Regions from separate parts of the Saccharothrix violaceirubra genome, predicted to be linked through region 1. Evidence: riboswitches for the same ligand, from Rfam matches in the RefSeq annotation. Region 1 holds a riboswitch; each other region holds the start of a gene.
The links. A riboswitch is a leader RNA that binds a small molecule or an ion and turns the genes downstream of it on or off. The one in region 1 is predicted to bind cobalamin.

Region 1 (5,002 bases):
GGCCGGGGGCAGCGTGCCGGGCAGCACGGTGAGCACCTCGTCCCGCTCGACCAACGGCGTGCCGAGCACGGCCGCGCCCGCGCTCACCGACGTGACGCCGGGGACGACCTCGGTCTCGTACCGGTGCGCCAACCGCTTGTGCAGGTGCATGTACGAGCCGTAGAAGAGCGGGTCGCCCGCCGCCAGTACGACCACGTCGCGTCCGGCGTCCAGGTGTGCGGCCAGCCGGGCCGCGCACTCGGCGTAGAACGCGTCCATCTCGCCCTGGTAGTCGTCGCTGTCCTCGGTCGTGACCGGGTAGACGAGCTGTTCCTCGACCTGGCCTTCGCGCAGGTAGGGCTCGGCGATGCCGCGCGCGACGCTGCGGCCGTGCCGCGCGCTGTGGTAGACGACCACGTCCGCGTCCCGGATCAGCCGGGCCGCCTTGACGGTCACCAGTTCCGGGTCGCCGGGTCCGACGCCGACCCCGTACAGCCTGCCGGTCATTCTTCCTCGCTCGCGATCGCGTTCAGGGCCGCCGCGGTCATGGCGCTGCCCCCGCGCCGACCGCGCACGACCAGGTACTCCAGGCCGAGGTCGTTGTCCGCCAACGCCTCCTTGGACTCGGCCGCGCCGATGAAGCCGACCGGCACGCCCAGTACGGCGGCGGGTTTCGGGGCGCCGGCCCGGATCAGGTCCAGCAGGTGGAACAACGCGGTCGGGGCGTTGCCGATCGCGACCACGGCGCCCGCGAAGCGGTCGGCGAGCAGGTCGAGCGCGGCCACGCTGCGGGTGTTGCCCAGTTCCCGGGCCAGGTCCGGCACGCGCGGGTCGTCCAGCGCGCACAGCACCTCGTTGTCGTTCGGGAGCCGCCGACGCGTCACGCCCGCGGCGACCATCTTGGCGTCGCACAGGATCGGGGCGCCGGCGAGCAGGGCGGCGCGCGCCGTGGCGACGACGTCGGGGGAGTAGGCCAGGTCGGCGACGAGGTCGACCATCCCGCACGCGTGGATCATGCGCACCGCGACCCGGGCGACGTCGTCCGGCAGCCCGGACAGGTCCGCCTCGGCGCGGATGGTGGCGAACGAACGGCGGTAGATCTCCGCGCCGTCCCGGACGTAGTCGGTCACCTGATCTCCTCGTACCCGTCGCCGGTCGCGACGTACTCCACGACGGCACCGGACGGGCGGCCACAGCGGCGTGCGCAGCCCGACCAGTGCACCCGGCCCTGGTGGGGCCGCCTGTCGATCCAGCGCGCGGCGTCCGCGCGCACGTCCGCGAGCGATTTCGCGCAGCCCGGCCGGCCGGTGCACGCGGTCACGCCGTGCCACGGGGACGCCGCGTCGGTGAACAGCCCGGTGGTGTCGGTGCCCGCCGGGACGACCACCGAACGCCACGGCGTCAGCCGCACGGGTACGCCGGCGAGCAGTCGTGCGTCCAGTCGGCCCAGCGGGACACCGGCCACGACGCGGTCGCCGACCGGTCCCGGTGCGACGGGGGTCACAGTCGGCGTGAGACGCTCGGCGTCGGAGGTGCCCAGCACGGCCGTGATCCGGGCCACACCACCGTCCACTTCGGACAACCGCCACGCCGTGCCCCTGATGTCGGCGAACAGCCGGGCGGCGGTGAGCACGGCGGCCACCGGGTCGGCGACCCGCACGCCCGTGTCCTGCCCGGCGAGCAGCAGCACGTCGTCGACCAGGCCGATGTCGCCGCCCAAGCCCGCGACGGCCGCGCCGACCGTGATCAGGAACCGGCCCGGCAGGTCGGCGAGCTGCGGTGTCGCGCACAGTCCCCGGTCGATCGCGGCCACCAGGTCGACGTTGTCGTCCAGCGGTGCGGCGACGATGTTGCGCATGCGCTCGTGGGTGGCCGAGGGCAGCAGTCCGGCGGCGCGCAGCCGGGCGCCCAGCTCGTGCTCCGTACCCGGTGCCAGGCCTCTGACCTGCACGTTCGCCCGTGAGGTGAGTTCGAGCGTGCCGTCGCCGAGATCGAGTGCGGCGGTGCGCAGCACGGCGAACCGGTCGGCGTCGAGCACCCCGCCGGGCACCCGCACGCGCGCCAGCCCGCCGTCGGCGGCGTGGTGCACGTCGACGGCGCCGGGGCAGGCGTCCGGGCGGACGCGGTCCTGGGGCATGGGCTGGATGCTACGTGGCGGTTAGGGTGACTCCCGAACGGCGAAGCAGCAGGAGGAAGCCGGTGCGAATCCGGCGCGGTCCCGCCACTGTGACCGGGGCGAGGTGTCCCGGGAGTCAGGAACTCCGCTTCGCCGTCCCCTTTCGACCTGGGGCGCGGACCCCCGAGGGATGGAGCCGTACGTGATCCTGCTGCTGTCGACCTCCGACACGGACCTGCTGTCCGCCCGTTCCAGCGGCGCCGACTACCGGTTGGGCAACCCGGCCCGGCTCGGCGTGGACGACCTGCCGGCGCTGGTCGAGGGCGTGGACCTGGTCGTCGTGCGCATCCTCGGCGGTCGGCGCATGTGGGAGGAGGGCCTGGACGCGCTGCTGGCCGGCCCGCGCCCGGTCGTGGTGCTCGGCGGCGAGCAGAACCCGGACGCGCAGCTCATGGAGCTGTCGACCGTGCCCGGCGGCGTCTGCGCCGAGGCGCACGCCTACCTGGCCCACGGCGGCCCGGCCAACCTCGCCGAGCTGCACCGGTTCCTGTCCGACACGGTCCTGCTGACCGGTTTCGGCTTCGCGCCGCCGGTGGCCGCGCCCACGTGGGGCGTGCTGGACCGGTCCGCGCCCGCGGGCGACGGGCCGACCGTCGCCGTCCTGTACTACCGGGCGCACCACGTGGCCGGGAACACCGCGTTCGTGCACGCGCTGTGCGACGCGATCGAGGAACGGGGCGGGCGTCCGCTGCCGGTGTACTGCGCGTCGCTGCGCACGCCCGAGCCCGAACTGCTCGCGGAGCTGGGCAAGGCGGACGCGCTGGTCGTGACCGTGCTCGCGGCGGGCGGCACGAAGCCCGCGACCGCGTCGGCCGGTGGCGACGACGACGCGTGGGACGTGGGCGCGCTGGCCGCGTTGGACATCCCGATCCTCCAGGGCCTGTGCCTGACCTCCAGCCGGGCCGACTGGGCCGACAACGACGACGGTCTGTCCCCTTTGGACACCGCGACGCAGGTGGCCATCCCCGAGTTCGACGGCCGGATCATCACGGTGCCGTTCTCGTTCAAGGAGGTCGACGAGGACGGGCTGACCGTCTACGTGGCCGACCCCGAGCGCGCGTCGCGCGTGGCCGGGATCGCCGTGCGGCACGGGCGGTTGCGGCACATCCCGGCCGCCGAGAAGCGCATCGTGGTGATGCTCTCGGCGTACCCGACCAAGCACTCGCGCATCGGCAACGCGGTCGGCCTGGACACCCCGGCCAGCGTCGTGCGGCTGCTGAAGGCGTTGCGGGACAACGGCTACGACATCGGCGAGGACCTGCCGGGCGTGGACAACCAGGACGGCGACGCGCTCATCCACGCGTTGATCGCGGCCGGCGGCCAGGACGCGGACTGGCTCACCGAGGCGCAGCTCCAGGGCAACCCGGTCCGGCTGCCCGCCGCCCGCTACCGCGAGTGGTACGGCACGCTGCCGGCCGACTTCCGCGACGAGATCGAGGGGCACTGGGGTGCCGCGCCCGGCGAGCTGTTCGTCGACCGGTCGCGTGACCGCGACGGCGAGATCGTGCTCGCGGCGTTGCGTTCGGGCAACGTCGTGGTGATGGTGCAGCCGCCGCGCGGCTTCGGCGAGAACCCGATCGCGATCTACCACGACCCCGAGCTGCCGCCCAGCCACCACTACCTGGGCGCGTACCGGTGGCTGGAGAGCGAGTTCGGCGCGGACGCCGTCGTGCACGTGGGCAAGCACGGCAACCTGGAATGGCTGCCCGGCAAGGCGGTCGGCCTGTCGGCGGGCTGCGGTCCGGACGCGGCGCTGGGCGACCTGCCGCTGGTCTACCCGTTCCTGGTCAACGACCCGGGCGAGGGCACGCAGGCCAAGCGGCGCGTGCACGCCACGCTCGTTGACCACCTCGTGCCGCCGATGGCCCGTGCGGACTCGTACGGCGACATCGCGCGGCTGGAACAGCTCCTCGACGAGCACGGCAACATCGCCGCGATGGACCCGGCCAAGCTGCCCGCCATCCGGGCGCAGATCTGGACGCTGATCCAGGCCGCCAAGCTCGACCACGACCTCGGCCTGACCGACCGGCCGCACGACGCCGAGTTCGACGACCTGATCCTGCACGTCGACGGCTGGCTGTGCGAGATCAAGGACGTGCAGATCCGCGACGGCCTGCACGTGCTCGGCCAGGTGCCCACCGGGGTCGACCGGGTCAACCTGGTGCTCGCCATCCTCCAAGCCAAGCAGATGTGGGCCGGGCGCTCCGCGCTGCCGGGCCTGCGCGAGGCGCTGGGGCTGGCCGACTCCTCGCGGACCTCGGTGGACGCGGTCGAGGAGCGTGCGCGCGAACTCGTCCAGGCCATGGAGGACGCGGACTGGGACGTGGCCGTCGCGCGGTCGCTGACCGACGACGCGGACGTGGCCGCGATCCTGGAGTTCGCGGCCGTCGAGGTCGTGCCCAGGCTGGCGCGGACGACCGACGAGCTGACCAACGTGCTGCACGCGTTGAACGGCGGTTACGTGCCCGCCGGGCCGAGCGGGTCGCCGTTGCGCGGCCTGGTGAACGTGCTGCCGACCGGGCGCAACTTCTACTCCGTGGACCCCAAGGCCGTGCCGTCCAGGCTGGCGTGGGAGACCGGGCAGGCCATGGCCGACTCGTTGCTGGAGCGCTACCGGGCCGACCACGACGGCGAATGGCCGGCGTCGGTCGGCCTGTCGGTGTGGGGCACCTCGGCGATGCGCACGTCCGGCGACGACGTGGCCGAGGTGTTGGCGCTGCTGGGCGTGCGGCCGACGTGGGACGAGCAGTCCCGGCGCGTGACCGGGCTCGAGGTCGTGGACCCGGACGAGCTGGGCCGGCCGCGCGTCGACGTGACCGTGCGGATCAGCGGGTTCTTCCGCGACGC
Region 2 (5,002 bases), 850 kb from region 1:
CACGGCGTTGAGCTTGCCGTCGACGCCGCGCAGGGTGGACTTCTCCACGCTGGTCACGGCCGTGGAGCGCAGGTAGTAGGTGGTCTTGAGGCCCTTGTGCCAGGCCAGGCGGTAGATCGCGTCGAGCTTGCGGCCGTTGGGCGCGGCGATGTAGAGGTTGAGCGACTGCGCCTGGTCGATCCACTTCTGCCGGCGCGACCCCGCCTCGATCAGCCACTCCGAGGACACCTCGAACGCGGTGGCGTACAACGCCTTCAGGTCGTCGGGCACGCGGTCGATCGGTGCGAGCGAGCCGTCGAAGTACTTGAGGTCCGCGACCATGGCCTCGTCCCACAGGCCACGTGCCTTGAGGTCGGCGATCAGGTGCCGGTTGAGCACGGTGAAGTCGCCGGACATGTTCGACTTCACGAACAGGTTGCGGAACAGCGGCTCGATGGACTGGCCGACGCCGCAGATGTTCGAGATCGTCGCGGTGGGTGCGATCGCCATCGTGTTGGAGTTGCGCATGCCGCCGCGCACCTTCTCGCGCAGCGCGTCCCAGTCCAGAGTGGACGACGTGTCCATGTCCAGGCCGTCGCGTTCGGCCGCCAGCAGGGCGATCGAGTCGATCGGCAGCACGCCCCGGTGCCACAACGACCCCTCGAACGTCTCGTAGGAACCGCGTTCCCGCGCGAGGTCCGCCGACGCGGACAGGGCGTGGTACGAGATCAGCTCCATGCTCACGTCGGCGAAGGCGACCGCCGCGGCCGAGCCCGGGACCAGGCGCTGGACGAACAGCGCGTCGGTGAAACCCATCAGCCCCAGGCCGACCGGCCGGTGCCGCAGGTTGGACCGGCGGGCCTCGGGGATCGTGTAGAAGTTGATGTCGATCACGTTGTCGAGCATCCGCACGGCCGTGCGCACGGTCCGCGCCACGCGGTCGCGGTCCAGGCCGTCCGGCGTGACGTGGTTGGCCAGGTTCACCGAACCCAGGTTGCACACCGCGACCTCGTCGGCGGCGGTGTTCAGCGTGATCTCGGTGCACAGGTTCGACGAGTGCACCACGCCGACGTGCCGCTGCGGCGACCGGACGTTGCACGGGTCCTTGAACGTGATCCACGGGTGACCGGTCTCGAACAGCATGGTCAGCATCCGCCGCCACAGCTCGACCGCACGGACCCGCTTGGACACCCGGATCTCGCCGCGTTCGGCCGCCTCCTCGTAGGCCCGGTAGCGCTCGGCGAACGCCCGGCCGTAGAGGTCGTGCAGGTCGGGCGTCTCGTCGGGGGAGAACAGCGTCCAGTCGGCGTCGGCCTCGACCCGGCGCAGGAACTCGTCCGGCACCCAGTTCGCGGTGTTCATGTCGTGCGTGCGCCGACGGTCGTCGCCGGTGTTCTTGCGCAGGTCGAGGAACTCCTCGATGTCGACGTGCCACGTCTCCAGGTAGGCGCACGCCGCGCCCTTGCGCTTGCCGCCCTGGTTGACCGCCACGGCCGTGTCGTTGGCGATCTTGAGGAACGGCACGACGCCCTGCGACTCGCCGTTGGTGCCACGGATGTGCGCGCCCATGCCGCGCACCGGCGTCCAGTCGTTGCCCAGCCCGCCCGAGTACTTCGCGAGCAACGCGTTGTTCTGGTAGCCCTGGAAGATGCTCTGGAGGTCGTCGTCCACGGTCGTCAGGAAGCACGACGACAACTGCGGACGGGTGGTGCCCGAGTTGAACAGCGTGGGCGTCGAGCACATGAAGTCGAACGACGACAACAGCTCGTAGAACTCGATCGCGCGGGCCTCGCGGTCGTCCTCGCGCAGCGACAACCCCATCGCGACGCGCATGAAGAACGCCTGCGGCAGCTCGTACCGCGTGCCGTCGTCGTGCAGGAAGTAGCGGTCGTACAGGGTCTGCATGCCCAGAAAGTCGAACTTCGCGTCACGCTCGGGCCTGATGGCGGCGCAGATGCGATCCAGGTCGAACTTCGCCAGCTCCGGGTCGAGGCGGTCGAGGTCGATGCCCAGCCGGACGTACTCCGGGAAGTAGGCCGCGTAGGACAGCTCTTCGCCGGTCGCCTCGACCGGACGGCCTTCGACCCTGGTCAGTGCCTCGCGGCGGAGCCGGTCCAGCAGGAGCCGGGCGGCGACGAACGAGTAGTCGGGCTCGGTCTCCACGAGCGTGCGCGCGGCCATGACCTGCGCGACGGCCAGCTCGTCGACGGTGATCCCGTCGTACACGTCGCGCCGCACCTCGGCGAGCACGGCCGCGGCCGACACGTCGGCCAGTCCGGCGCACGCCTCGCCGACCACGACCTCTGCCCGGTCCCAGTCCAGCGGGACGAGTGTGCCGTCGGCGGTCTTCACCCGGAACGCGGGCGGCGCGGGCGTGACTTCACGTGCCTTGGCGCGCTTTTCGCGGTAGAGCACGTAGGCGCGGGCGACCTTGTGGTGGCCTTCGCGCATCAACACCAGTTCGACCTGGTCCTGGATCTGCTCGATGTGCAGCGCGACCTCCGGCCGCACGTGCTTGAGCAGCGCCTTCTCCACCTGTGCGGTCAGTTCCCCGACCACCGGGCGCAGGTGTCCGGAGTCGCCCTCCACGGCCAGGAACGCCTTGGTCACCGCCACCCTGATCTTGCCGGCGTCGAACACCGAGACCGTGCCGTCCCGGCGGATCACCCTTGTCGTCAACAGCCCTCTCCTCGCGAGCCTCGATGGCCCGGAGCACACGGGGGCGCGAAAAGAACGCGCGACGACGCGTTCGTCCCTGTCGGCCCACCCACGAGACCCCGGACGCCCGCGCACCGGTCGGCGCGCGCGTCGACGGCAGGTCTTCGGACTCGCGGACACCCGGCTCGAAAGCCGTGCCTACTGGCCGTCGCTTCCCACGCTCGCGCGCAGTGCTTCGTGACGGCGGTCGTTTCCACTCACCGCTGCGGGGCAGTCCCGGACTCGCACCGGGTTCCCTCTTGCCTCCACCGCCCCGGGATCGGGCCGGCGGAACCGTCGATGGCGGGAACACTACATGTTGTAGGTCATCACGCAAAACGGCCCACATGAGCCAGGGTTTCCGGAGGGTCGATCAAGCGCCGGCGGCCGGTCGTCCCCGCGACGGGGCCGACCGGCCGACCGCTCCCGAGCCCTACGGGTCACAGCGCCCCGGGGGCACCGTCAGACCATCGGCCTTGGCGATGGCGCACGGCACGACGAGTTCGTTGGGCGACATCGCCCAGAGCCGGGGCACCGAGTGCAGGTAGGGGAAGGCGAAGCCCGAGGCCGAGATCCGCGCGATGGTGCCGCCCTCCTCAGGCCGCAGCGGCACGGAGTTGGTGCCGTACGCGCTGATGTCCACGTCCCGGAACGCAGCCTGGGGGTTCTTCGACAGCAGCCCGGAGTAGAGCCGCAGCGTCTTGCCGCCGTAGCGGTCCCAGACCTCCAGGTCCAGTGACGTGGTGCCCTTGGGGATGTAGAAGTAGCTCGGCGCCTGGGTCAGGCCGGCACCCGGACCCGTGTAGGTGTGCGCCGAACGGCCCGTCGACTGGTTGGTGGCCACGTTGAACGTCAACGGGTACAGGTAGGCGTAGTCGCCGCCCGACCCGACGGTGAACCGGTGGACGTCGTGCGACGACGCCGGTATCGAGACGGTCGCCAACAGGCAGACCCGGTTGACGAACTGCGGGCAACTCGCCAACTCGGTCGGCGTCACTCCGGGCTGGGCCATGTCGCGCAACGAGATCCAGGACTTGGTCGTCGCGCTCCACCGCTCGATGCCGTAGCGCACGTCCCGTGAGGCGTACTGGGTGGTGCCGTTGTCGTACTTCTGCCACAGCAACTGGAATCCGATGTGGACACCGGGTTCCGCCGACGTGAGGAACCGCGGTGTGTGCCCGCTCGTGGCGCTGTTGTAGAGGAAACGCGCGGCCGGTGCACCGGGCGTGACGAACTCGGCGGCCGGGCCCACGTCGTTCCGGTCGACCCAGGCCGCCGGGGTGCCGTCGGCCAGCGTGGCGTCCTCGAACCGGTTGACGGCCCGCACCGGCCAGTACGCCTTGACCTGGTTCCACCACGCCGCGGTCTCGGCGGCGGTGTAGTGCGCGGGTCCGGCGGCCGTCTGCGGCCCCGCCACCGCCGCGGGGTCGGTGCGGCCGTACACCTTCGACAACGGGACCATGAGGGCGTTCATGTAGGACATCTGGCCCTTCCACATGAATTCCCTGGTCTCCGGGGCGTCGGTGGTCATCCGGCCGGAGTCCTGGAGGAAGTAGTAGTAGAAGAACTGCTTCAGGTCGTCCAGACGCCGATCGGGACCGGGTTCGGCCACGGGGTCGACCAGGCGGTCGGCCGCGTCGACCAGCTCCACCGCACGACCCCATGAATACGGCGTGTTCACCGGGAAGTTCGGCAGGAGCATGAAGTCGACGAACTCCTTCACCTTCGCCCACCCCCGGCCGAACGCCCGTTGCAGCCAACGGGTGCGCACCGCGTCGAGCTGGGCGGCCGTCAGCGTCGGGTTCCACAGCATCTTCGCCATGAGGTAGTAGCCGAGGCCGAACTTGCCGAAGTTGAGATCGGTCTCGGCGAGGAACGTGCGGAACCCGCCGCGGTGGTAGGCCGAGATGTCGTCGGCGATCGCGGCGGCCGAGAGGTCGTGCCGGGCGGGCAGGTTGGCCATGCCCCAGTCGGTGGCGTGGGCCACGCTGTAGATCCGGTAGTCGGCCGGGGGTTCGGCGGGCAGCAGGCGGGCCATGGCCTGCCCGATGTCCAGGTGCGTCACGATGGACCGCCACTCGCCGACGCCGCGGTGCTTGGTGTACCCGGCGATCGCCACCCGGATGCGCGGGTCGAGGTTGAAGTGCGGCGGCACGTCGTGGTAGTTGTACGAGTAGAAACTGGCCCGCAGCAAGGACTTCTTCGACTTCCCGGTCGAGGTCACCCGGTCGCCCGGGGGCTGCGCGTCGAGCCACTTGTCGTACTCGCGCAGCAGCCAGTTCGCGAAGCCGTACACGGTGTCGCTCTGCGACGCCGAGTCCCAGAT
Region 3 (5,002 bases), 3.5 Mb from region 1:
ACATGCCGTGCCACGGCCTCGGCGATGGCGTCGACCGCGGCGACCGCCTCGCCGCCGTGTTCGGCCGCGGTGACCAGGCCGAGATGCCGTGACGGCAGCCGGAACTTGTCGTCGCGCGGCAGCACTCCGAGCACGTCGAGGCCCACGTCCGCGCACGCCGTGCGCAACACCTGCTCGTGCCGATCCGACCCGACCTGGTTGAGGACCACGCCGCCGAACCGCACGGTCGGGTCGTAGCCGCGGAACCCGTGCAGCAGCGCGGCGAGACTGCGGCTCTGACCACGCGCGTCGACGACGAACAGCACTGGCGCGCCGAGGAGCTTGGCCACGTGCGCGGTCGACCCGATGCCCTCGGTGTCGACGCGTCCGTCGAACAGCCCCATCACGCCTTCGACCACGGCGATGTCGCAGCCGCGGGAGCCGTGCGCGAACAGGCCCGGCACGCGGTGTTCGCCCACGAGCACGGGGTCGAGGTTGCGGCCGGGCCGACCGGTGGCCAGGCCGTGGTAGCCGGGGTCGATGTAGTCCGGGCCGACCTTGAACGGCGCGACCCGGTCGCCCGCACGACGCAGCGCGGCCATCAACCCGGTGGCGACGGTGGTCTTGCCGCTGCCGGACGCGGGCGCGGCGACCACCAGCCGGTTCACCACTCGATCCCCTTCTGGCCCTTCTGCCCCGCGTCCATGGGGTGCTTGACCTTCGTCATCTCCACGACGAGGTCGGCGGCGTCGACCAGGTCCGGCGGCGCGTGCCGGCCGGTGATCACGACGTGCTGGTGCCCAGGACGCGTGCGCAGGACGTCGACCACCTCGGCGACGTCGACCCAGCCCCACTTGAGCGGGTACGTGAACTCGTCGAGCACGTAGACGCCGTGACGTTCGTCGGCGATGCGGCGGGCGATCTCACGCCACCCTTCGAGCGCGGCGGCGGCGTGGTCCTCCGCGGTGCCCGCCTTGCGCGACCACGACCAGCCTTCGCCCATCTTGTGCCACTCGACGGGTCCGCCCTCGCCGGTCTGCTCGTGCAGGCGGCCGAGCGCGCGGAACGCGGCTTCCTCGCCGACCTTCCACTTGGCGGACTTCACGAACTGGAAGACGCCGATCGACCAGCCCTGGTTCCAGCCGCGCAACGCCAAGCCGAAGGCGGCCGTCGACTTGCCCTTCATCTCACCGGTGTGCAGCACGACCAGCGGACGGTTGCGCCTCTGGCGTGTGGTCAGGCCGTCTTCGGGCGTGACGGCGGGAACTCCCTGTGGCATGCGGCGCTCCCTACGCGGCTCGCGCGGCGCGCACGACGCCCGCGACCTGATCGGCGGACAGTTCCTCCAGGCGCAGGCACGCGGCGTCGAGCGTGGCGGCCACGCGACCGGCCAGGCCCAGCCGCACGAACCCGCTCTCGCAGTCGACGACCACCGCGGCCGTGCCCACGAGCAGGGACGCGGCCCGCAGCGCGGCGTCGACCGGGTCGCCGCCGACGCCGGACGCCGTGGCCCGGCCGTCGGTGAGCAGGACCAGCAGCGGACGGCGGCGCGGATCGCGGACGCGTTCGGTGTCCAGGACCTTCTTCGCGCGCAGCAGACCGTCGGCGAGCGGAGTGCGTCCTCCGGTACGGAGGGAGCGCAGCCTCGCGGCGGCGGCGTCGACCGAGTTCGTCGGCGGCAGGGCGAGGTCCGCCGCCGCGCCCCGGAACGTGATCACGCCGACCTTGTCGCGACGCTGGTAGGCGTCGCGCAGCAGGGAGATGACCGCGCCCGTGACCGCGGACATGCGCTGACGCGACGCCATCGAGCCCGACGCGTCGACCACGAAGAGGACCAGGTTGCCTTCCCGGCCTTCGCGAATGGCGCGGCGCAGGTCGGAGGCGTGCAGCACCAGGCCCGGACCACTGCGGCCCCGGGCGTTCTGGTGCGGGGCGGCGCTCTGCAGCGTGCCGATCAGGTGCACACCGGATCCGTCCACGGTGGATGGCCGGACGGCACGTCCGGCCGCCGACCGCGCCCGCGAACGACGCCCTGGCGCACCTTCGCCGACGCCGGGCACCTGGAGCAGGCGGGCCCGGAAGGCCGGTGCGGGCGTGTGCGTGCGACCATCCGAAGTGGACTTTCCAGGTGCGTCCCGCGACTCGCCGGCCCCACCGCCGGATTCCCCGTCCGGACCGTCCGAGCCCCCCTGCGGCCCATCATCCGGACCGTCCGGGTCGTCGTCGGGATCTTGGGCGGCGTGCTCCGCGCCCTGCCGGAGGGCGTCTTCCAGCTGCTCCTCCTCCAACCCCGGCTCGTCGAACGGGTCGCGGCGCCGGCGGTGCGGCAACGCCAAACGCACGGCCGCCGCCACGTCCTCCTCGGCGACCTCTTCGGCACCACGCCAAGCGGCGTGCGCGACCGCGGTGCGTGCGACCACGAGGTCCGCGCGCATCCCGTCGACCTCGAACGCCGCGCACACCGCCGCGATCCGTCGCAGTTCGGCGTCCGGCAACACCACCGACGCGAGCCGCGCACGGGCGTCCACGATCCGCCGGGCCAGGTCGGCGTCGTCGTCCTGCCATCGCGCGGCGAACCCGACCGGGTCCGCCTCGTAGGCGAGCCTGCGGCGGACGACCTCCGTGCGTACGGCGACGTCCCGTGATGCGCGTACGGACACCGTAAGACCGAACCGGTCGAGCAGCTGCGGCCGGAGTTCGCCCTCCTCCGGGTTCATGGTGCCGACCAACAGGAACGACGCGGCGTGCGACACCGAGACGCCCTCGCGTTCGACGTGTGCGCGTCCCATCGCGGCGGCGTCGAGGAGCAGATCGACGAGATGGTCGTGCAGGAGGTTGACCTCGTCGACGTAGAGCACGCCCCGATGTGCGGCGGCGAGCAGGCCGGGCTGGAAGGCGCGGACGCCTTCCGTCAGCGCGCGCTCCAGGTCGAGCGAACCGATCACTCGGTCCTCGGTCGCGCCGACGGGCAACTCCACCAGCCGGGCCGGGCGCCGGTGCGCCGACGCGTCGCCGTGCGGACCGTCCGGGCACTCCGCGTCGACCTCGGGCGCGCACCCGAAGCGACAGTCCGCGACGACGTCCAGTTCGGGCAGGAGCGCGGCCAGCGCGCGCACCACGGTCGACTTCGCGGTGCCCTTCTCACCCCGGACGAGCACCCCGCCGATGCCGGGGTGGACGGCGTTAAGCAGGAGTGCGGTGCGCAGGTCGTCATGGCCTACGACGGCGGAAAAGGGGAAACGCGCGCCCATGCGGCGGTGTCCTTCCTCGGGTGTCCACGCCCGGGTCCGGTCTGGATCGGGGGCCGAGTTCCTGACTCCCGGATGCGCTCCGGTCACAGTGGCGGGACCGCGCCGGACTCCCACCGGCTTCCTCGTTCACCCCTTCGACAGCCCCGGCATCGTCGCATCCCGCCCGGCCCGCTCCAAGTCCCCGACCAGCACCGAACGCGCGAGCGCGATCACACCCGCCCGGACCCGCCCCAGATCGAGGCCGGATCGGACGAGCTGGTGGTGGAGCACGTCGCCGCGCAGGAGCGCGAGCAGGGCGTGCGCGATGTACCGGGCGTCGGCGTCCGGGTTGACCTGCGCGATCAGGTCCGAGATCCGCCTGTGCACGAGCACGGTGTTGTCGTCGCACCCGGACTGGTCGAACTCGGACAACTCCAGCGCGCGAACCAGCGGCAGGGAGTCGACGACGTGGTCGAACAACCGGCCGACGAACGTGACCAGTTTCTCGTCCGGCGCCATGTCCGCGTCGTCGAACAACGCGTCGGACTCCGTGCGCCACTCCCGCGACGCCAACTCGACCACCGCACGCACAAGCCCCGCACGGTCGGTGAAGTGCCGGAACACCGTGCCCTTCCCGACACCCGCCGCCGCCGCGACATCCTCGATCACGAACCCGTCCGGTCCACGCTCGCGGATCAACCGCGCGGCGGCGGACCGGATCGCGGCACGGTTGCGCGCGGCGTCCCTGCGTTCGGCCATCCGAACCTCCCCTACCGAAGTGGACCGGTGGTCCGTATCGTAGACGACGTAAAACGGACCGCCGGTCCGCGGCATCGCCCAGACAAGTGGACCAACGGTCCGCACCGAGCCGACCCAAAGCGGACCGTTGGTCCACACCCCTGACACCGAAATCAGACCACCGATCCACTCCGAATGAAGACCCATCCGGATCACCACCCCTGAACGGGTGAAATCAACGCGAACAGCCACCACCCCGTACCCCTACCCGGCCGTCGATCTCGACCCACGACGAACCCAGGCCCGTAGACACAAATGGACAACCGTCGCGCATCACGATCCACGACGAGTAGAAGCGCGCTGACAAAGCCACTGGACGGGTCGACGGGTACCGAACGACGCGGACCGACGATCCAGGCCTCAAAAGTCGCTTACCAGCGCAAACACGAGCAAGAAGTGCGCGCCCCAGTCATTCGCACCGACGAAACCTTGGCGGACCGCCGGTCCGTACAGCCGCGCCCCCGAGCGGACCGCCAGCCGCATCAATCTCGATACAAGCGGACCACCGGTCCGCCCCATCTCCGGTCCGGCCCGCCACCCAATCCGCCGGTCCCGCCAGTCCACCGAGGAAGGTTTTCGACGTGCGAGTTGTCCAGTACAAAGAGTTCGGGTCACCGTCAGTACTGCACGAGGTCGAGGTACCCGATCCCGTACCCGGCCCGGGGCAGGAATTGGTGTGTGTCACGGCGGCGGGTGTCAACTTCGGCGACACGTTGCTGCGTTCCGGACACGCTCGCGGGTTGTTCCCGTGGGTACCCATCCCCGACGAACCAGGACCACTGGGAGGCGAGGTCGTCGGCGTGACCGCGGACGGTCGACGGCTCGCGGGCGTGCCGACGGGTCCCGGCTACGCGTCGCATGCCGTGCTAACCGAACCCGTCGAAGTGCCGGACACGTTGTCCGACCACGAAGCCGCCGCGCTGCTCAGCCAAGGCACCACCGCCCTCGCCGCGGCGCGTGCCGGGCGGATCGCGCCCGGCGACCGTGTCCTGGTC
Region 4 (5,002 bases), 1.3 Mb from region 1:
CTCCTGTTCGCTGCGGACTGCCTCGCCGAGACCGGGCAGGTTGCAGCAGCAGACCAACGATGGGCTTCAGGCTTGCTCGACAAACTTGTCGAGACGGTACGCGACCGCCCGAAACGCATGCCCGCATCATTCATCAAAGACATCGTCGCATCTTTCTGCCGACTGGCCACATTTGTCCCGATGAGCCACCGGACGCCCTTCCTGACCGAAGAGTTGTCCCAGTCCAGGTCAACGAATAGCCAAGCAGCCGGATGGGAAATGAGCCTGGCGTTCAGTACGAACGACGAGCGACGACACGAGGCAATCGAGTCCCTTCACTCCGGATCGAGCGCTGTGCGACGCAGTGCGGTCGCCATGCTGGCCAGAGACTGGCCCGGCGACGAGGAGGTCTACGACCATCTCATAGGAACACTGGAAACAGATGGATCTGCGACCGTATGCGAAAACGTGCTGAATGTCGTGGCCAAAAATTGGCCTATGCGCCGAGAGAGCCTGTTGCCCATCCATTTGGCAGTCAGCATTCTTGGCATATACCGAATTGCCGAGCACCTCTCGGTCGAATGGAAGGGGAACATCGAGGCACTGATGGTGCTCGTTTACACAACAGAGCACGGGATTCACCTCGGCGACTTCGACTTCTACCTCACCATCGCACGTCGACTACGAAGCGGATGGGGCCATCTCGATGACGCGAATTCATTCCTCAATGACATCGCGAAAAATTCGAAGAACATCAACAGCGCCCTCGCGTCAGCAATCGCACTATACCTGGCAGACCACCAGCTTCATGACACCTCGGAGCAGCTTCACAAACTGTCCGAAGACGCCCTCGAGATCGAACTTTCCCGCAGGTCGGAACTAATTTCCGCCTTCATTGCCTGGATAGAAGATTTCCCTTTTTCAAACCGCTCGATTCGTACGCAAATCAAATTGGTCGCCAGTCACGATATCCAAACTGCCAGGCTTCGACTATCGACCGAGTGAGCCGTGTGGCGCACGCTCACCCGAGCGCACGCCACATGACCCACGATCAGCCCAACCGCACCTCACGGGCAGCCGCGACCATCGCCCGCAAAGCGGGCTCGACCTCGGCATAGGCCCGGGTCTTCAGGCCGCAGTCCGGGTTCACCCACAACCGGTCTCCGGGGACGACGGCCAAAGCCGCCTTGATCAGCTCGGTCAGCTCACCCACGGCCGGCACCCGAGGCGAGTGAATGTCGTACACCCCGGGCCCGACACCACGGCTGAAGCCCGAAGCACGAAGATCGTCCAGGATCTCCATCTTCGACCGCGCCGCCTCGATCGTGGTCACGTCCGCGCCCAGCCCGTCGATCGCGGAGATCACCTCGCCGAACTCCGAGTAGCACAGGTGCGTGTGCACCTGCGTCCGAGCCGACGCACCGGACGTGGCCAGCCGGAACGCGTCCACCGACCACTCCAGGTAAGCCGGGTGGTCGACGGCCCGCAACGGCAGCAGCTCGCGCAACGCGGGCTCGTCCACCTGCACGATCCGCGTCCCGGCGGCCTCCAGGTCGGCGATCTCGTCGCGCAACGCCAAGGCGACCTGGTCGGCGGTCTCCCCCAACGGCTGGTCGTCGCGCACGAACGACCACGCCAGGATGGTCACCGGCCCGGTCAGCATGCCCTTGACCGGCCGTGAGGTCAGCGACTGCGCATAGGCCGTCCACGGCACGGTGATCGGCGCCGGCCGGCTCACGTCGCCGTGCAGGATCGGCGGCCGGACGCACCGCGAACCGTAGGACTGCACCCACCCCAGCCGGGTGGTCGCGAAGCCTTCCAGGTGCTCGGCGAAGTACTGGACCATGTCGTTGCGTTCAGGCTCGCCGTGGACGAGCACGTCCAAGCCGATGTCCTCCTGCAACGCGATCACCCGGGCGATCTCCGCACGCATCCGCGCGGTGTACTCGTCGGACGGCAACGACCGCGCGGCCCGGATCTCGGCGGTCTGCGGGAACGAGCCGATGGTCGTCGTGGCCAACGGAGGCAGGTTCAAAGCCTTCTGCGCGACGACCCGTGCGGCGTAAGGCGCGCGGGAACGGTCCTTCACGCCCGCCAACCGGAAGCGGACTTCCTCGTCCCGCCGGGGTTCCACGACGGGCAGTTCGGGCAGGGGCACGCCCGAGCGCAACGCCCGGTCCAGGGTCACGACCTCGGCGACCTTCTGCCGGGCGAACGCCAGCCGCGCCGACACCTCGGGCGCCAACGACGTCTCCACGTCCAGGTCGTAGGGCACGTGCAGCAGGGTCGACGACGTCGACACCACGACCTCGGCGGCCGACCCCAGCAGCGACGCCGCGGTGGCCACCGCCTTACGCAGATCAGTGCGCCACACGTTGCGCCCGTCCACGACACCGGCCACCAACGTCTTGTCCCGCAACGCCGGAACGCTCGCGATCCCCTCGATGGTCCCCGCGACCAGGTCCACCCCGATCGCCTCGACCGCCGTGGCGGCCAGCACCGGCAATGCCGCCCCGAGCGACCCGTAGTACCCGGTGACCAGCAGCTTCGGCCGGGCCGCCACGGCACCGAGCCGCGTGTAGGCACGCCCGAGCGCGGCGAGTTCGGCGACATCGCGGTCCATGGCGAACGCGGGCTCGTCGAACTGCACCCACTCCACGCCCTCGGCGGCCAACGCCCCGAGCAGCTCCACGTACACGTCGAGCAACGCGTCCAACCGCGACAGCGGGTCCGCGGACCCCTTGGCCAGCAGGAGGAACGTCACCGGCCCGAGCAGGACCGGACGGGTCGGCACCCCCGCCGCGCGGGCCTCCCGGTACTCGGCCAACGGCTTGTCGTCGGCCAACCGGAACTCCGTCGACGAGTCGATCTCGGGCACCAGGTAGTGGTAGTTGGTGTCGAACCACTTGGTCAGTTCGAGCGGCGGCGCGTCGGCGTCGCCGCGGGCCGCCGCGAAGTAGGTGTCCAACGCGGAGGACCGCCGGTACCGGTCGGGTACCGCGCCGACCAGGAACGCGGTGTCGAGCACCTGGTCGTAGAACGAGAACGTGTTGGACGGCACCGAGTCCAGCCCTGCGTCGCGCAGCTCCAGCCAGGTGGCGACGCGCAGGTCCCGGGCCGCGGCGTGCAGGGTGTCGGCGTCGCTGCGCCCGGCCCAGTACGACTCGACGGCGCGCTTGAGTTCACGACGCGGTCCGATCCTCGGGTAGCCGAGTACGGTCGCGCCGATACCGCTGGTCACAGGCTCTCTCCTCGCGAGCGTGCGGGAAGTCCGACGACTCGCGGGCAGGCTCGCGCGAACCCCTGTGACGGGGTGCGCCCGTGCCCTTCCCGCGAGGCGACCGGACACCGTGCGCCCGGATGGGCACACGGACCGGTGGCAGGTCTTCGGACTCACGGGCGTCGAGCGCGTTCCTACCGGCCGTCGCTTCCCACGCGTGGACGCGCAGTGCTCATGACGGCTTTCGTTCCCGTTCACCGCTGCGGGGCAGTCCCGGATTCGCACCGGATTCCCTCTTGCCTCGCCCCGGTCGGGGGGCGAACCACCAGCCCGCGCAGCGTAGCCGATATGTAGGGTCGCGAACGTGCTCATCTGGATCAACGGCCCGTTCGGCGGCGGCAAGACCGCCACCGCCCACGAACTGCACCGTCGGGTCGAGGGCAGCGTCCTCGCCGACCCCGAGTACTTCGGTTTCGCCCTGCACCGCCTGCTGCCGCCGGCCCTGCGCGGTGACTTCCAGGACCTCCCGACGTGGCGCACCGGCGTGTACGACATGCTCGACCTGGCCCTGACACAGCATGAGGGGCCGATCATCGTTCCCATGACGGTGGTCAACGCCGACTACTTCGCGGAGATCGTCGGCCGGCTGCGCGAGCAGGGCCACCGGGTCGAGCACTTCGCGCTGCTGGCCGAGCCCGCGACCGTGCTCGCCCGGTTGAGCGGGCGTGGTCTGTGGCCGGGCCTGAAGCGCGAGGGCTGGGCCGTGTCCAAGCTGGACCACTGCCTCAAGCGCCTGCACGAGCCCGAGTTCGCCGAGCACGTCGACACCGACGACCGGACCGTGGCCCAGGTCGCCGACGCCATCGCCCGGTCGGCGGGTTTGCCGATCGTGCCCGACAACGACAGTCCGCTGCGCGCACGGCTGCGCCGCTACGCCACGTCCGTGCGGCACCTCCGGTTCGACTGACGCGACCCAGGCCACAGCCCGTCCGGCGCCGACGACACGTACTATGGGCACAAATGATTAGTGCACGAAGTGACGATGCGTTGGCGCTGGAGCGGCAGGTCTGCTTCGCGCTCGCGGTCGCGTCCCGGGCGGTGATCGGCATCTACCGGCCGATCCTGGAACCGCTGGGCCTGACGCACCCGCAGTACCTGGTGATGCTCGCGCTCTGGCAGCACGCGCCGCTGTCGGTCAAGGAGCTGGGCCGGCTGCTCGCCCTCGAACCGGCCACGCTGTCGCCGCTGCTCAAGCGCCTGGAGGCGATCGGCTACCTGGAGCGCGGCCGGGACAGCGCCGACGAGCGCCAGCTCGCCGTCACGCTGACCGACACCGGCCGCGCACTGCGGGAGCGGGCGTTGGACGTGCCGCCGGCCGTGATCGAACAACTCGGCTTGCCCGTCGAGGACCTCGAAGCACTGCACGCCCACCTGACGAAGGTGATCACGGCCGCCCGGAAGGACCCGGCATGAGCACACCCGCGTTCCCCCTGCGCCTGTGGTACCTCGTGGGCGGGCGGCTGTCGGCACGCCACCGCGAGTGGGTCTTCCACGAGGCCACGAAGCCGTCGTGGCTGGTGTGGTTCACCGTGCGGTCGTTCCTCCAGGTCCTGCCGCTGACGATCGTCATCGCGCTGGTGCTCGTCCTGGCCGTGGGCGCACCGCTGCCGCTCGCGCTGGCGTGCGGGTCGCTCGGCCTGATCGTGGGCGTCTACTTCTCCCTGTCGTACGCGGCGGAGAGCACCGACCACCGGCTGACCAAGTACGGCTTCCCGGCGGGCGCCGGCACCGAGGCCCGCCGAC

Region 2: another riboswitch for cobalamin. It lies ahead of F4559_RS18325 (ribonucleoside-diphosphate reductase subunit alpha); the one in region 1 lies ahead of cobN (cobaltochelatase subunit CobN).
Region 3: another riboswitch for cobalamin. It lies ahead of F4559_RS06790 (putative cobaltochelatase); the one in region 1 lies ahead of cobN (cobaltochelatase subunit CobN).
Region 4: another riboswitch for cobalamin. It lies ahead of metE (5-methyltetrahydropteroyltriglutamate--homocysteine S-methyltransferase); the one in region 1 lies ahead of cobN (cobaltochelatase subunit CobN).

The regions. Positions count from the first base shown of each region.
Region 1 covers NZ_JACHJS010000001.1:4,797,782-4,802,783, reverse strand. The annotation lists gene F4559_RS22075 (precorrin-2 C(20)-methyltransferase) at 1-486, opposite strand, end outside; gene F4559_RS22070 (precorrin-8X methylmutase) at 483-1,109, opposite strand; gene F4559_RS22065 (ferredoxin-like domain-containing protein) at 1,106-2,116, opposite strand; cobalamin riboswitch at 2,124-2,262, shown strand; gene cobN (cobaltochelatase subunit CobN) at 2,298-5,002, shown strand, end outside.
Region 2 covers NZ_JACHJS010000001.1:3,950,884-3,955,885, reverse strand. The annotation lists gene F4559_RS18325 (ribonucleoside-diphosphate reductase subunit alpha) at 1-2,658, opposite strand, end outside; cobalamin riboswitch at 2,776-2,990, opposite strand; gene F4559_RS18320 (hypothetical protein) at 3,110-5,002, opposite strand, start outside.
Region 3 covers NZ_JACHJS010000001.1:1,323,225-1,328,226, reverse strand. The annotation lists gene F4559_RS06800 (cobyrinic acid a,c-diamide synthase CobB) at 1-650, opposite strand, end outside; gene cobO (cob(I)yrinic acid a,c-diamide adenosyltransferase) at 644-1,258, opposite strand; gene F4559_RS06790 (putative cobaltochelatase) at 1,269-3,230, opposite strand; cobalamin riboswitch at 3,266-3,390, opposite strand; gene F4559_RS06785 (TetR/AcrR family transcriptional regulator) at 3,357-3,968, opposite strand; gene F4559_RS06780 (quinone oxidoreductase family protein) at 4,808-5,002, shown strand, end outside.
Region 4 covers NZ_JACHJS010000001.1:3,493,248-3,498,249, forward strand. The annotation lists gene F4559_RS16620 (NACHT domain-containing protein) at 1-984, shown strand, start outside; gene metE (5-methyltetrahydropteroyltriglutamate--homocysteine S-methyltransferase) at 1,031-3,220, opposite strand; cobalamin riboswitch at 3,341-3,541, opposite strand; gene F4559_RS16630 (AAA family ATPase) at 3,564-4,166, shown strand; gene F4559_RS16635 (MarR family winged helix-turn-helix transcriptional regulator) at 4,220-4,672, shown strand; gene F4559_RS16640 (DUF5313 family protein) at 4,669-5,002, shown strand, end outside.